3 regions of the Streptomyces sp. NPDC012888 genome follow, and region 1 is predicted to be linked to each of the others. Evidence: riboswitches for the same ligand, from Rfam matches in the RefSeq annotation. Region 1 holds a riboswitch; each other region holds the start of a gene.
The links. Region 1 has a riboswitch for cobalamin ahead of ACFY61_RS07670 (energy-coupling factor ABC transporter permease). Riboswitches for the same ligand answer to the same signal wherever they lie in the genome.

Region 1 (4,013 bases):
GGGTCCAGCCCGGCCGTCGGCTCGTCCAGCACCAGCACCCGCGGCCGCATCGCCACCGCCCCCGCGATCGCCGCCCGCTTGCGCTGGCCGTAGGAGAGCAGGTGCGTGGGGCGGTCCCGCAGGGCGGTGATGTCCAGGGCGGACAGGGCCTCCTCGACCCGGGCCCGGACCTCCGGCTCCGGCAGGCCCAGGTTCAGCGGCCCGAAGGACACGTCCTGCTCCACCGAGGCCGCGAACAGCTGGTCGTCCGGGTCCTGCACGACCAGCTGCACGGAGGTCCGCAGCCGGGTCAGCCCGGCCCGGTCGTACGCCACCGGCGAGCCGTCCAACAGCAGCCGGCCCGACGCCGGCCGCAGACCACCGCTGAGCAGCCGCATCAGCGTGGTCTTGCCACTGCCGTTGCGGCCGAGCAGGGCCAGCGCCCGGCCCTCGGCGATCCCGAAGTCCACCCCGGACAGCACCTCGGGGCCGTCCTCGTAGGCGTAACTCGCCCCCGACAGCTCCACGACCGGTTTCACCACCACATGCCTTCCAGTACGAGCGTGAGCGAGACCACCGCTCCCAGCAGGGCCGCCGACGCGGCCAGGAACCGCCACGACACCTCGGCGTCCGGGACCAGTACGCGCAGCGTGCCGTCGTAGCCGCGCCCGGCCAGCCCGGACTGCAGCCGCCCGGCACGGTCGAAGGCGCGGACGAACGCGGTGGCGGCGAGTCCGGCCACCGAACGCCACAGCGCCGCCCGGCCGGTGTGGCCGAGGCGCGCGGCCTGGGCCCGGCGGACCTGCGCCAGCGAGTCCAGCAGCAGGAAACCGATCCGGTACATCACCAGCGCGACGTCCACCACCGGCGCCGGCACCCCCGCCCGGACCAGCCGCGGCAGCACGTCCGAGACCGGCGTGGTGAACGCGAACAGCAGCACCCCCAGCGAGGCGCCCGAGGTGCGCAGCAGCAGTTCCGCCGCGTGCCGGGGTCCGTCCGGGGCCAGCGACACCCAGCCGGCCGGGCCGCCCACCGCGAACAGCAGCGGCACGGCCCCGGTCAGGCAGAAGCCCAGCGGCAGCCGGAACGCCCGCCACAGCTGCCGCCCCGAGACCCCGGCCGGGCCCAGCAGCACCGTGAGGGTGGCGGCGGCCACCAGCGGCCCGCCGGGCCAGGCCGGCAGGGAGACGGCGCTGACCGTCAGCCCCAGGCCCAGCAGGGCCTTCTCCAGGGGGTGGCGGCGCCGCCAGCGGCTGCTGTGCGCGGCCGCGTCGATCGGCAGCACGGATTCAGGACTCCGCGGTGGTGTTCCCGGCGGCGGCCGCGCCCTGCCGGCGGCCGCGGCGCAGACCGAAGTAGTACGCGAGCACGCCCGCGCCGATCGCCGCCTGCAGCGCGAACAGCGCCGACTCGACCTCCCCGGAGGGCGGTTCGTACAGCGGGGAGAACCACGGCTCGTAGTCCGGCCGCAACTCGGTGATCGCCGCCTCCGCCTGCGCGTCGGCGCCGGTGAACGGCTCCTCCTTGCCCTCGCCCAGCCCCAGCGCGAGCGGCAGGACGGCCAGCGCGGCCACCACGAGCAGCAGCAGCCAGTTGATCTTCGCGTTCTTCGACATGCCCGCCATCAGACCGTGGCCTCCTGCTTCTTCGTGAACGTGGCGACACCCAGCCGGACCAGGTCCGACTTGCTGGACTGCATCAGCAGCCGCATCACCAGGACGGTGAGCAGGCCCTCGCTGACCGCCAGGGGGATCTGGGTGACCGCGAAGATGCCGCCGAACTTGGCGAGCGCGCCCGCGAAGCCGCTGCCCGGGTCGGGGAAGGCCAGCGCCAGCTGGACCGAGGTCACGCAGTAGGTGACCAGGTCGGCGAGGAAGGCGCCGAAGAACACCGAGACCATCAGCGGGGTGCCGGACTTCCTGAGCAGCCGGTAGGCCGCGTAGCCCGCCCAGGGGCCGGCGATGGCCATGGAGAAGACGTTGGCGCCCAGGGTGGTCAGTCCGCCGTGCGCCAGCAGCAGCGACTGGAACAGCAGGGTGATCGTGCCGAGCACCGCCATGATCGGCGGCCGGAAGAGTATGGCGCCCAGGCCCGTGCCCGTCGGGTGGGAGCAACTGCCCGTCACGGAGGGGATCTTCAGGGCGGACAGGACGAAGGTGAACGCTCCGGCCGCGCCGAGCAGGAGGGTGCTCTCGGGGTTGGCCTTCACCTCGCGCGTCAGCGCGCGGACCCCGTGGACGACGAAGGGAGCGGATGCGGCGCCCCAGGCGGCCGCGTGCAGAGGGGGCAGGAAGCCCTCGGCGATATGCATGAGTGGGGAGACCTCTCCAGCACCTCGTGGATGGACAACGCGCCCCGGCCGGTCTCCTGGCTCACGGGTGCTGCCGCCCTGACTCCGCCTTCCCGGGCAGCCGGTCTCCCGACAGCCCAGTGGCTTCCCGAGGGATGGAGCCGGACTTCCCGATCACAGTGGCGAGGGCCGCACCGGTTTTCCACCGGTTTCCCGAACACCAAGGCCAGACGACAGTAGTGGTCCATGAGGAGTCGTCACAACCCGCCCGTCACATACCGGGGCGTTTGCCCTGCCGCGCCTCCGAGTGCCTGCGGTCACCCGGCCCGCGGTGTCCCGCGGGCCGGGCCCGGTGTTCAGCAGACGTTGCGGTGGGCGACGTCCAGCACGAACCGTTCCGGCCCGTGCAGCCGATGCGACTTGTAGACCGGATACGTGTCGAAGGCGGCGCCGAAGGTCACGTATCCCTCGTAGTCGCCGGTCATGGCGATGCCCTTGAGCTTGGGCAGCCAGATCCGCAGGAGCTTGGGCCCCCGGTAGACGGAGCGGCCGGCGTCGTCGTGGGCCTGGGCGGGATGCAGCCTGATCTCCAGGAAGTACTTCCCGGCGAGCGGGACCGGCTTGCCGGACCCGTCGTAGTACAGCTTGGCCGCGCGGCGGACGCCGACCTCGGGCACGTAGCCCTTGACGTCGATGACCAGCCGGTCGAAGGTGCAGTGGCCGCCCCAGCGGGCGTTCACCACCTGAGGTGTCTGGGTGAGGGCCGCGGCCGGGGCCGCGGACGGGATCCGTGCCGAGGCCGGAGCGGCCAGGCCGACTCCGGCGGTGAGGAGGGCACCCGTGACCAGCGCCACGAGCTGCCGACGGCGTATGCGAAGGAGGTGATCCATGACGTCCCCCGGTTTCTCCGGATGAAGGGGACAGAGCTGACACCCGTGAAGACACCCGTCGGCGCCGTACGGTTCCCACCGCGCCAAGGCGGCCCGTGCGGCAGCTGAGACCATGTCCCCCACAGCAACCCGTGTGTCTCAGGGGGGACCATGCGCACCACCCGTACCGCCGCCGGCCTGGCGGCCGCCACCCTCGCCGCGGCCCTGCTGGCTGGCTGCACCGCCCCGGCCGCGCCGCCGGGCCCCGCGACGCCCCCGCCGGTCCAGAGCGGCGCCGAGCGGCTCGACCCGGAGCCGCGGCCGCAGGACCAGAACCTGCTGGCCTGGACGGGCGACCCGAACGACGCCGGACACGTCACGGCCCAGTCCTCGGCCGGGGTCGGCGGCCGGATCACCCTGGTACGGATCGTCCTGCGGGAACGCACCCCCTGGTCCAACATCTGGCTCGGCCTGGCCGGGATCGACCCTGGCGCCAGGCTGGCCGACTGCTACCTCGGGGTGTACGACGCGTCCGGCACCCTGCGGGCCGCCACCGCGGACATCTCGCCGCAGCTGATGACCGAGCCGATCGCCAAGCCGTTCGCCCTGACCAAGCCGTTCACCGCCGAGCCCGGCCAGTACTTCGTCGCCCTGCTGCTGAACGGGGAGTGGGCCACCAACCTGCTGACCCTCAAGGCCACCGGGGCGGGCATCTCGGTGAACGCCGGGCTGACCCCGCCGAACCTGCGCTACAGCACCGTCCTGACCGGCCAGACCTCGCTGCCGGCCCGGGTCGACCTCACCCAGCAGTCCACCAGCACGATCAACACCGGCTGGGCCAGCCAGTGGTACGCGATCTCCTGACCGGGGGAGAG
Region 2 (4,013 bases), 220 kb from region 1:
GCTCGGCAAGGTCGGTGGACGCCTCGTACGCGGCGAGCATGATCCGCTCGGCGATGCGCGTGGACAGCTCCCTGGCCGCGGCGGAGTCGAAGGGCAGGCGCAGCTTGAAGAAGACGTCCTGCAGGCCCATGGCGCCCAGGCCCACCGGCCGCCACCGGGCGTTGGACCGGCCGGCCTGCTCGGTCGGGTAGAAGTTGATGTCGACCACGCGGTCGAGGAAGGTGACGGCGGTACGGACGGTCTCGTCCAGCCGCTCCCAGTCCATCCCGCCGGCCGCCGCGTCCACGAACGCGCCGAGGTTGACCGAGCCGAGGTTGCAGACGGCCGTCTCGCCGTCGTCGGTGACCTCGATGATCTCGGTGCAGAGGTTGGAGGAGTGGACCACGGCGCCGGGCAGCGCGGTCTGGTTGGCGGTCCGGTTGGAGGCGTCCTTGAAGGTCATCCAGCCCTGGCCGGTCTGCGCGAGCGTGCGCATCATCCGGCCGTACAGCTCGCGGGCGGGCATGGTCTTCCGGGCCAGGCCGGCCTGCTCGGCCTTGACGTACGCGGCGTCGAACTCCGCGCCGTACAGGTCGACCAGCTCGGGCACGTCGGCCGGGGAGAACAGCGACCACTCGGCGTCGGCGTTGACGCGCCGCATGAACTCGTCGGGGATCCAGTGCGCCAGGTTGAGGTTGTGGGTGCGGCGGGCGTCCTCGCCGGTGTTGTCGCGGAGCTCCAGGAACTCCTCGATGTCGGCGTGCCAGGTCTCCAGGTAGACGGCGGCGGCGCCCTTGCGGCGGCCGCCCTGGTTCACCGCGGCGACGGAGGCGTCGAGGGTCTTCAGGAACGGGACGATGCCGTTGGAGTGGCCGTTGGTGCCGCGGATCAGCGAGCCGCGGGCGCGGATCCGGGAGTACGACAGGCCGATGCCGCCCGCGTGCTTCGACAGCCGGGCCACCTGGTGGTAGCGGTCGTAGATCGAGTCGAGCTCGTCCAGCGGGGAGTCCAGCAGGTAGCAGGAGGACATCTGCGGGTGCCGGGTGCCGGAGTTGAAGAGGGTGGGGGAGGAGGGCAGGTAGTCCAGCCGGCTCATCAGCCCGTAGAGGGAGGTGACTTCCTCGACCGCGCGGACGCCGTCGTCCTCCGCGAGGCCGCAGGCGACGCGCAGCATGAAGTGCTGCGGGGTCTCGATGACCTGCCGGGTGATCGGGTGGCGCAGCAGGTAGCGGCTGTGCAGGGTGCGCAGGCCGAAGAAGCCGAAGCGGTCGTCCGCGCCGGCGGCGAGGGAGGCGTCGACCAGTGCGTCGAGGCGGGCGGCGTGGGCGCTGACGAACCCGGCGGTGCGGTCGGCGATCAGGCCCTCGCGGTGGCCGACGGCCACGGAGGCGGAGAACGAGGTCGCGCCCTGGCCGGCGGCCTCCTCGGCGATGGCGAGCGTCAGCAGGCGCGCGGCCAGCCGGGAGTAGGCAGGGTCCTCGGAGATCAGCCCGGCGGCCGCCTCGGTGGCGAGGCCGCGCAGTTCCGCCTCGTCCGCGTCGGCGCTGCGGCCGCGCAGCGCGGCGGCGGCCACCCGGCCGGGGTCGGTGTCGGGCAGGTCGGCCGTCAGCTCGGTGAGAGTCCGCAGCAGTGCGGCCCCCGGTCCCTCGGTCCCGTGGGAAGACGGGTCGGCGGACTCGGCGCGCGGTGCGGCAGGCGCGGTGGTCACAGGGGGAGCTCTCCCTCGCTCGGCTCCGGAAGTCCCTGCGGGTCGGGCGCGAGGCAGCGCGCGTGCGGGCGTGGCTGACAGGAAGCGAGCGCACCGCACGGCGTCCACCGGCCCAACCGCGAGGCCCGGACGTGTCGGCACCCGGGACGGTCGTACCCGGGCGCACCGTCGGCAGGTAGTCGGACTTCTCATACCGTTGCGGGACAGTTCCGGATTCTCACCGGATTCCCCTGCGTCGACAGCGAGGATGAGCATACATGTGGGGGCGGCCCCGTGCTGCCACCCCCACATGTTGTGTCGCGCGGTCGGCGGTCCGGCTACTGATCGGGTCCGTACAGCTCCAGCGAGTAGGTGATCAGCGGCACGCCGGGGACGGGTGACCAGTCCCGCCCGGGGGTCCGCACGAAGCCCAGCCGGCCGTAGATCCGGTGTGCGGCGCGCATGGCCGGCTGGGTGGAGAGCACCAGGGCCCGGACGCCGTCGACGGCCCTGGCCCGCTCGACGCAGGCCCGTACGAGCGCCTCGCCGACGCCCTGCCCGCGGCCCTCGCGGGCCACGGCCAGCATCCGGAACTCGGCCTCGTCCGGGCCGGCGATGTCGCAGTAGCGGCTGCCGGGCGGGGCGAAGGCCACCCCGCCGAGCAGGGTCCCGTCCTCGCGCACGGCGACGAGCACCTCGGAGTCCTCGGCCCGCGCGGCCACGTCCCGCAGCACCCCGAGGTAGTACCCGTCGGGGTTGGCGTCGAGCAGCCCGTCGCCGACGTAGGCCTGCGCGGTGATCTCCCCGAGGGCTTCGTACTCCTCGGGCCTTGCCTCCCTGATCGCGATGTCCATGTGGACGAGTGTCACGCACCGGTGCCGATGGGCGGCGCTATCGTCGAAGACAGCACCGTCGAGGAAGGCGAGCGAGGCATGAGCGTCATGACCGACCGTCCCCACATGCTGACCGAGGAGTTCGAGTCCGTCGCGCGGACAGTCGCTCGGGAGGTGGAGGGGCTGCGACTGGAGTTCATCGACGGGAAGCTGGGGGTCAAGGCGGTGCCGGACGGGGATCACGACCGGATCATGGTGTGGCTCGCCCGCATCTGCATCCAGCACCGGCCCGAGTTGTGGCTGCACGTCGAGCGCGGAATCAAGGTGGAGCAATACGGCTCGGGCAGGGCGCGGCCGGACGGATCCCTGGCTCCGGACGATGCCTTTGAGGGCCAGGGGGAGTGGGCCGACCCCGCTCCGGTCCGGATGGTCGTCGAGGTCACCTCGTACGACTCGGACACCGATCGGCGCGACCGCAAGGAGAAACCCCGCGCGTACGCGGAGACGGGGATCCCCGTCTACCTGCTGATCGACCGCGACAAGTGCCTGGTGAGCGTCCACAGCGAGCCCGACGGACAGCGGTACGAGACGGTTCGTACCGTTCCCTTCGGCAAGGACGTGGAACTGCCGGCCCCGGTCGGCTTCACCTTTCCGTCCGAGCCCCTCAAGGAGTGGGTGCGCTGACGCCCCGCAGGCAATAGGGCCCCGCCGGATCGGCGGGGCCCTTCACGTGTACGCCGCTCAGCAGCAGCGGAAGCCCTCGCGGGGGTCCGCCTCGCGGGCGTCGACCCGGGCGCGCTCGAAGGCGCGCCGGGTCATGACCTCGGCGTCCGGGTCGTGGGCGCGGGCGTGGGCGACGTAACGGTCGTAGGCCGCCTCGCCGGAGAACTCCCGGACGTAGTACCGGACCTTGGCCAGCCGCTCCCGCAGGGTGGTCATCCCACCGGCTCCTTGACGTGGCCGCCGTCCGAGTCGCGTCCGGCCGCGGCGAGTTCCGCCTTCTCCTCGGCCGTCGGGAACAGTCCGGCCGGGGCGACGATCTTCGACTCGCTCCACGGCACCTCGGCGAGGCGCACCGACTCCGGCTTCCTGACGGCCTTGACGCAGGTGCGGGCCGCGTCGGCGAGCACCACGATGATCAGCAGTGCGAAGAGGGCGCACAGGACGCCGTCGACGGTGGCGTTGGTGACCACCGTGTGCATGTCGTCCATCGACTTCGCGGGCGGCAGCACCTTGTCCGCGTCGATGCCGGCCTGGTACTTGTCGCGCTGCGCGAAGAAGCCGACCTTCACGTCCTCCGAGAAGATCTTCTGGTAGCTCGCGGTCAGGGTCACGACGGCGTCCCACACCAGCGGGACTCCGGTCACCCAGGCCCACTTGAGCCGCCCGGACTTCACCAGCAGGGTGGTGCAGACGGCCAGGGCGACGGCCGCGAGCAGCTGGTTCGCGATCCCGAACAGCGGGAACAGCTGGTTGATGCCGCCCAGCGGGTCCTTCACGCCGACCCACAGGAA
Region 3 (4,013 bases), on a different contig from region 1:
GGCTCCGGCTCCGGCCGTACGTCCGGCACGGTCACGGCGGTCATCCCAGCACCCCCTCGGCCCGCGAGGACCGTCGCAGCAGCCACAGGAAGACGGGCCCCCCGACCAGAGCGGTGACGACCCCGACCGGGATCTCCTCCGGCGCGGCGGCCGTACGGGCGACCAGGTCGGCCAGCGTCAGGAACACCGCCCCGGCCAGTGCGACCACCGGCAGCAGCGCCCGGTGACCGGCGCCCACCCACATCCGGGCGGCGTGCGGCACCATCAGCCCGACGAAGCCGATCGCCCCGCTGTACGCCACCAGCACTCCGATCACGAGCGAGGTGAGCACGAACACGGCGGCCCGGAACCGGCCGGTGTCCAGGCCGAGGGTGCGGGCCCCCTCGTCGCCGGCCAGCAGCAGGTCCAGCGGCCGGGCCAGGGCCAGCAGCAGACCGGTACCGACGGCCAGGGCGGCGGTGGGGAGCGCCAGTTCGTCCCAGCGGGCCCCGCCGAGGCCGCCGAGGGTCCAGAACAGCACCGAGCGGACCTCGTCGGCGGTGGCGGCGAGCACCAGGACCAGGCTGGTGAACGCGGACAGGACGTACTGCACGGCCACTCCGGCCAGTACCAGCCGGCCGGTGGTCATCGTGCCGCCGCGCCGCGCCATCGCGTACACGGCGATCAGCGCGACGAGGGCGCCGCCGAAGGCCGCGAGCGGCATGCCGAGTCCGGCCGCCGCCCCGGCGCCGAGTACGACGGCCAGCACCGCGCCGGCGGAGGCCCCGGAGGACGCGCCGAGCAGGAACGGGTCGGCGAGCCGGTTGCGCACCAGGGCCTGGAGCACGGTCCCGGTGACGGCCAGTCCGGCGCCGACGACCGCGCCGAGCACCACCCGCGGCAGGCGGACGTCCCACACGATGGTGGCGAAGGCGCCGCCGGGCCGGTCCGGTCCGGCCAGCAGGATGTCCAGCACCCGGCCCGGCGCGATCCGTACCGGGCCGAGCGCGAGCCCGGCGACCGCGGCCGCGAGCAGGGCCGCGACCAGCAGCGGGACGGCCAGCGCCGTGCGCAGACCGGCCCGGGAGCGCTCCGCCGGCAGGGGGAGGGTGCCGGGCACGGCCCGGCCCGGGCTCACCGCGTGCCCGGGTGGAGCTGGCCGGCCAGGGACTCGACGGCGTCGGCGACCCGTACGCCGAGCACGGCCGAGGACAGCGGCAGCACCACGAACCGCTTGTTCTTGACGGCCGGCACCTCGGCGAGGGCCGGGTCGTTCAGCAGCCGCTGCTTCTTCGCCTCGACGCTGGTCTTCCCGTAGTCGTAGATGAGGACGACCTCGGGCTTGCGCTCGACGACCTTCTCCCAGGAGACGTCGCCGAAGGTGTCCTTGAGGTCGGCGAACACGTTGGTGCCGCCGGCCCGGTCGAGGATCTCGTTGCCGATGCCGTAGCCGCCGGAGGTGAAGGCGGAGCCCTCTCCCGAGTCGTACACGAAGACGGACGGCTTGGGCCGCGTCCCGACCCTGGCGGCGACCGCGTCGATGCGGCGGCGCTGGTCCTCCAGGAGCTTCTGCCCGCGCTCGGGGACGCCGAAGGTCCGGGCGACCTCGGTGATCTCGGTGTTCAACTGCTCGATGCCGACGGGGCCCTTGGTGCAGTACTCGACGCTGAGCCGGGTGTGGATCCCGCTCTTCTCCAGGCCGTCGCGGTCGCGGCCGGCGCCCTTGTCGAAGGCCGAGGAGTAGCCGCCGTACACGAAGTCGGGGTCGGCGGAGAGCAGCACCTCCTTGGACGGGTACTCCTTGGCCAGCACCTTGATCCGCTCGTAGGCGGGCTTGTAGGCGGGGAGCACGGAGTCGTCGAGGTAGGCGGTGCCGGCCATCCGGTCCTGGAGGCCGAGGGCCAGCAGGATCTCGGTGGCGTGCTGGTTCAGGGTGACGGCCCGCTCGGGCGGGGCCTCGAAGGTGGTGCTGACCCCGCAGTTGGCGACGGTGTACGGGAACCCGGGCGCGGCCTTGCCGGGCGGGACGTCGCGGGGGCCGTCGTCGGCGCAGCCGGCCAGCGGTATCAGGAGGGTGAGCGGGAGCAGGGCGCGCAGGGCGGCCGAGCGGGACAACGACATGGCGAAGCCGGGCCTCTCCGGGGGATCCTCGTCCCCTGGTCGATGTGAGGGGGCGGTGCGTCAGTGTCTGACTCCCGGCTCCCCGCGAGGGGGAGCCGGTCACAGTGGCGGGACCGCACCGGAATCGCACCGGTTTCCTGTCCTGCACCGCCCGGGGTGACGCGCCAAGTCTGCCAGACGGCGCGGCCGCTGACGGTGTGCCCGCCCGACGGGCCTCGCGCGACGGCCGGCTCCCCTGCCCGTACGCCCTCAGAAGTTGCCGTAGTTGACCTGCCAGGTCGGCAGGCCCATGCGGCGCCACAGGGCCACCACGCGGTCGCGGTCGTCGAGCGAGACGCGCACCGCGTAGCGGTGCCGCACGTGGGCGTCGAACAGTTCCGCCTTGACGATGTCGTCGCTGCGGCCGTCGTCGGACGCCCGCATCCACAGCTCGTCGTACGGCACTTCGTGGCGGGCCAGCCAGGCCTCGGTGATGTCCCGGTGGTCCTCGCTGCGGCCGGACAGGAGGACGATCCGGTCGTTCTCGGCGGCCCGGAAGGCCCGCAGGGCCTGTCGCACCGACACGTTGAGGAGGTCCTCGTCGCAGCGGGTGAAGTCGTACGGGCCGCGGTCGCCGCGCAGTGCGAGCGTCCCGTCGATGTCGCACATCACCGCGGACGGCAGGGCCGGGTCGGCCGTGTACGGGGTGCCCGCCGGGGAGTCGGCCAGCCATTGGGCGGTGAGGCGCCAGCCGCCGCGGCGCGCCTTGACGTGCTTGTCGGCGAGGATGCGGATGATCTCCTCGCCGACGGGCCGCTCACGGGCGGCGTCCCGGCGTACGCACTCCTCCACCGGTACGTCGGTGAAGTCGTGCACCGCGAACTCCGCGCCGAGCCCGGTGACGGCCGCCTTCAGGCGTTTGGGCACGTGCGGGGTGAGGTGGGTGTTGTCGACGACCACGTCGAAACCGCCCTCGACCGCCGACCGGACCGCCGCGTCCTGGATCTCCAGGACCGTCCGCTCGTGCGCGTGCGAGCGGCCGCGTTCGGGCGCCGGCACGTCCAGCATGGCGCGGAGGTCGTCCAGGTTGACGCGGCGCATCCGGCCCCCGGCCTCCGCCTGCAGCCGGCGGGCGGCCGTGGTCTTCCCGGAGGCGGGCAGACCCGTCATGACGTGAACCACGGGCACGGTCTCAGTTCTCCTCGTCGGTGGTGAAGGGGTCCGCCGCTTCCGGCCGGACGGCCCGCCAGACCAGCAGGTCCGTCGGGCGGCCGTCGAGCCGGAGGAACAGGGCGGCCCGGATGCCCGGGTCCACGGGCAGGGTCTTGACGGCGCGGGCGAACGCGCCCCGGTCGCCGGCCAGATGACAGACGCCGGCGTAGGCCTCGTCGATGGCGCGCTCGCGTGCCGCCGCCTCGTCCTCCAGGCGCCGGATCACGCCGCGCACCCAGGCGTCGAACTCGTCCGGCACCTGCTCCAGCAGGGCGTCCAGCGGGCGGCCGCCGCCGGCGGCACCGGCTCCGCCGAGCTCCGCGACCGAGCAGCCCAGGCCCTGGGCCAGGCGTTTGACGGACGTTCCGGCGAACCGCTGGACGCCGTGGCTGCGCCAGATGTCCCGCTCCGTCACGCCCGTCAGGACCTTGTGCAGCCGCACGTACTCGGCGATCTTCGCCTTGGCGCGGACGCCCGACGCGAAGCGCAGCACCCACCCCTCGGCGTCGGTGCCGGTCGCGGGCTCCCCGCCGGGCAGGGTGCTGGTCTCGGTCAGCTTGAGCAGCTCGTCCAGGGCCATCGCCGGCCACACCCGGACCACGGAGCCGACCGGTTCCCAGCCGGCGGCGGCCTCGGCCAGCGGCACCTCGGTGCCGTCTGTGCGGAACGCGGCGAGCAGCACCAGGTCGCGGCGGTCGCCGTAGTCGACCACGATGCGGTTC

Region 2: another riboswitch for cobalamin. It lies ahead of ACFY61_RS08670 (ribonucleoside-diphosphate reductase subunit alpha); the one in region 1 lies ahead of ACFY61_RS07670 (energy-coupling factor ABC transporter permease).
Region 3: another riboswitch for cobalamin. It lies ahead of ACFY61_RS23310 (ABC transporter substrate-binding protein); the one in region 1 lies ahead of ACFY61_RS07670 (energy-coupling factor ABC transporter permease).

The regions. Positions count from the first base shown of each region.
Region 1 covers NZ_JBIBBM010000004.1:52,534-56,546, reverse strand. Annotated here, with positions in the region: gene ACFY61_RS07685 (energy-coupling factor ABC transporter ATP-binding protein) at 1-521, opposite strand, end outside; gene cbiQ (cobalt ECF transporter T component CbiQ) at 515-1,264, opposite strand; gene ACFY61_RS07675 (energy-coupling factor ABC transporter substrate-binding protein) at 1,269-1,595, opposite strand; gene ACFY61_RS07670 (energy-coupling factor ABC transporter permease) at 1,604-2,290, opposite strand; cobalamin riboswitch at 2,319-2,533, opposite strand; gene ACFY61_RS07665 (hypothetical protein) at 2,626-3,159, opposite strand; gene ACFY61_RS07660 (hypothetical protein) at 3,310-4,002, shown strand.
Region 2 covers NZ_JBIBBM010000004.1:274,337-278,349, reverse strand. Annotated here, with positions in the region: gene ACFY61_RS08670 (ribonucleoside-diphosphate reductase subunit alpha) at 1-1,687, opposite strand, end outside; cobalamin riboswitch at 1,840-1,983, opposite strand; gene ACFY61_RS08665 (GNAT family N-acetyltransferase) at 2,005-2,520, opposite strand; gene ACFY61_RS08660 (Uma2 family endonuclease) at 2,599-3,183, shown strand; gene ACFY61_RS08655 (YbdD/YjiX family protein) at 3,241-3,438, opposite strand; gene ACFY61_RS08650 (carbon starvation CstA family protein) at 3,435-4,013, opposite strand, start outside.
Region 3 covers NZ_JBIBBM010000014.1:16,368-20,380, reverse strand. Annotated here, with positions in the region: gene ACFY61_RS23320 (ABC transporter ATP-binding protein) at 1-44, opposite strand, end outside; gene ACFY61_RS23315 (FecCD family ABC transporter permease) at 41-1,081, opposite strand; gene ACFY61_RS23310 (ABC transporter substrate-binding protein) at 1,114-2,100, opposite strand; cobalamin riboswitch at 2,141-2,280, opposite strand; gene ACFY61_RS23305 (AAA family ATPase) at 2,350-3,267, opposite strand; gene ACFY61_RS23300 (T4 RnlA family RNA ligase) at 3,272-4,013, opposite strand, start outside.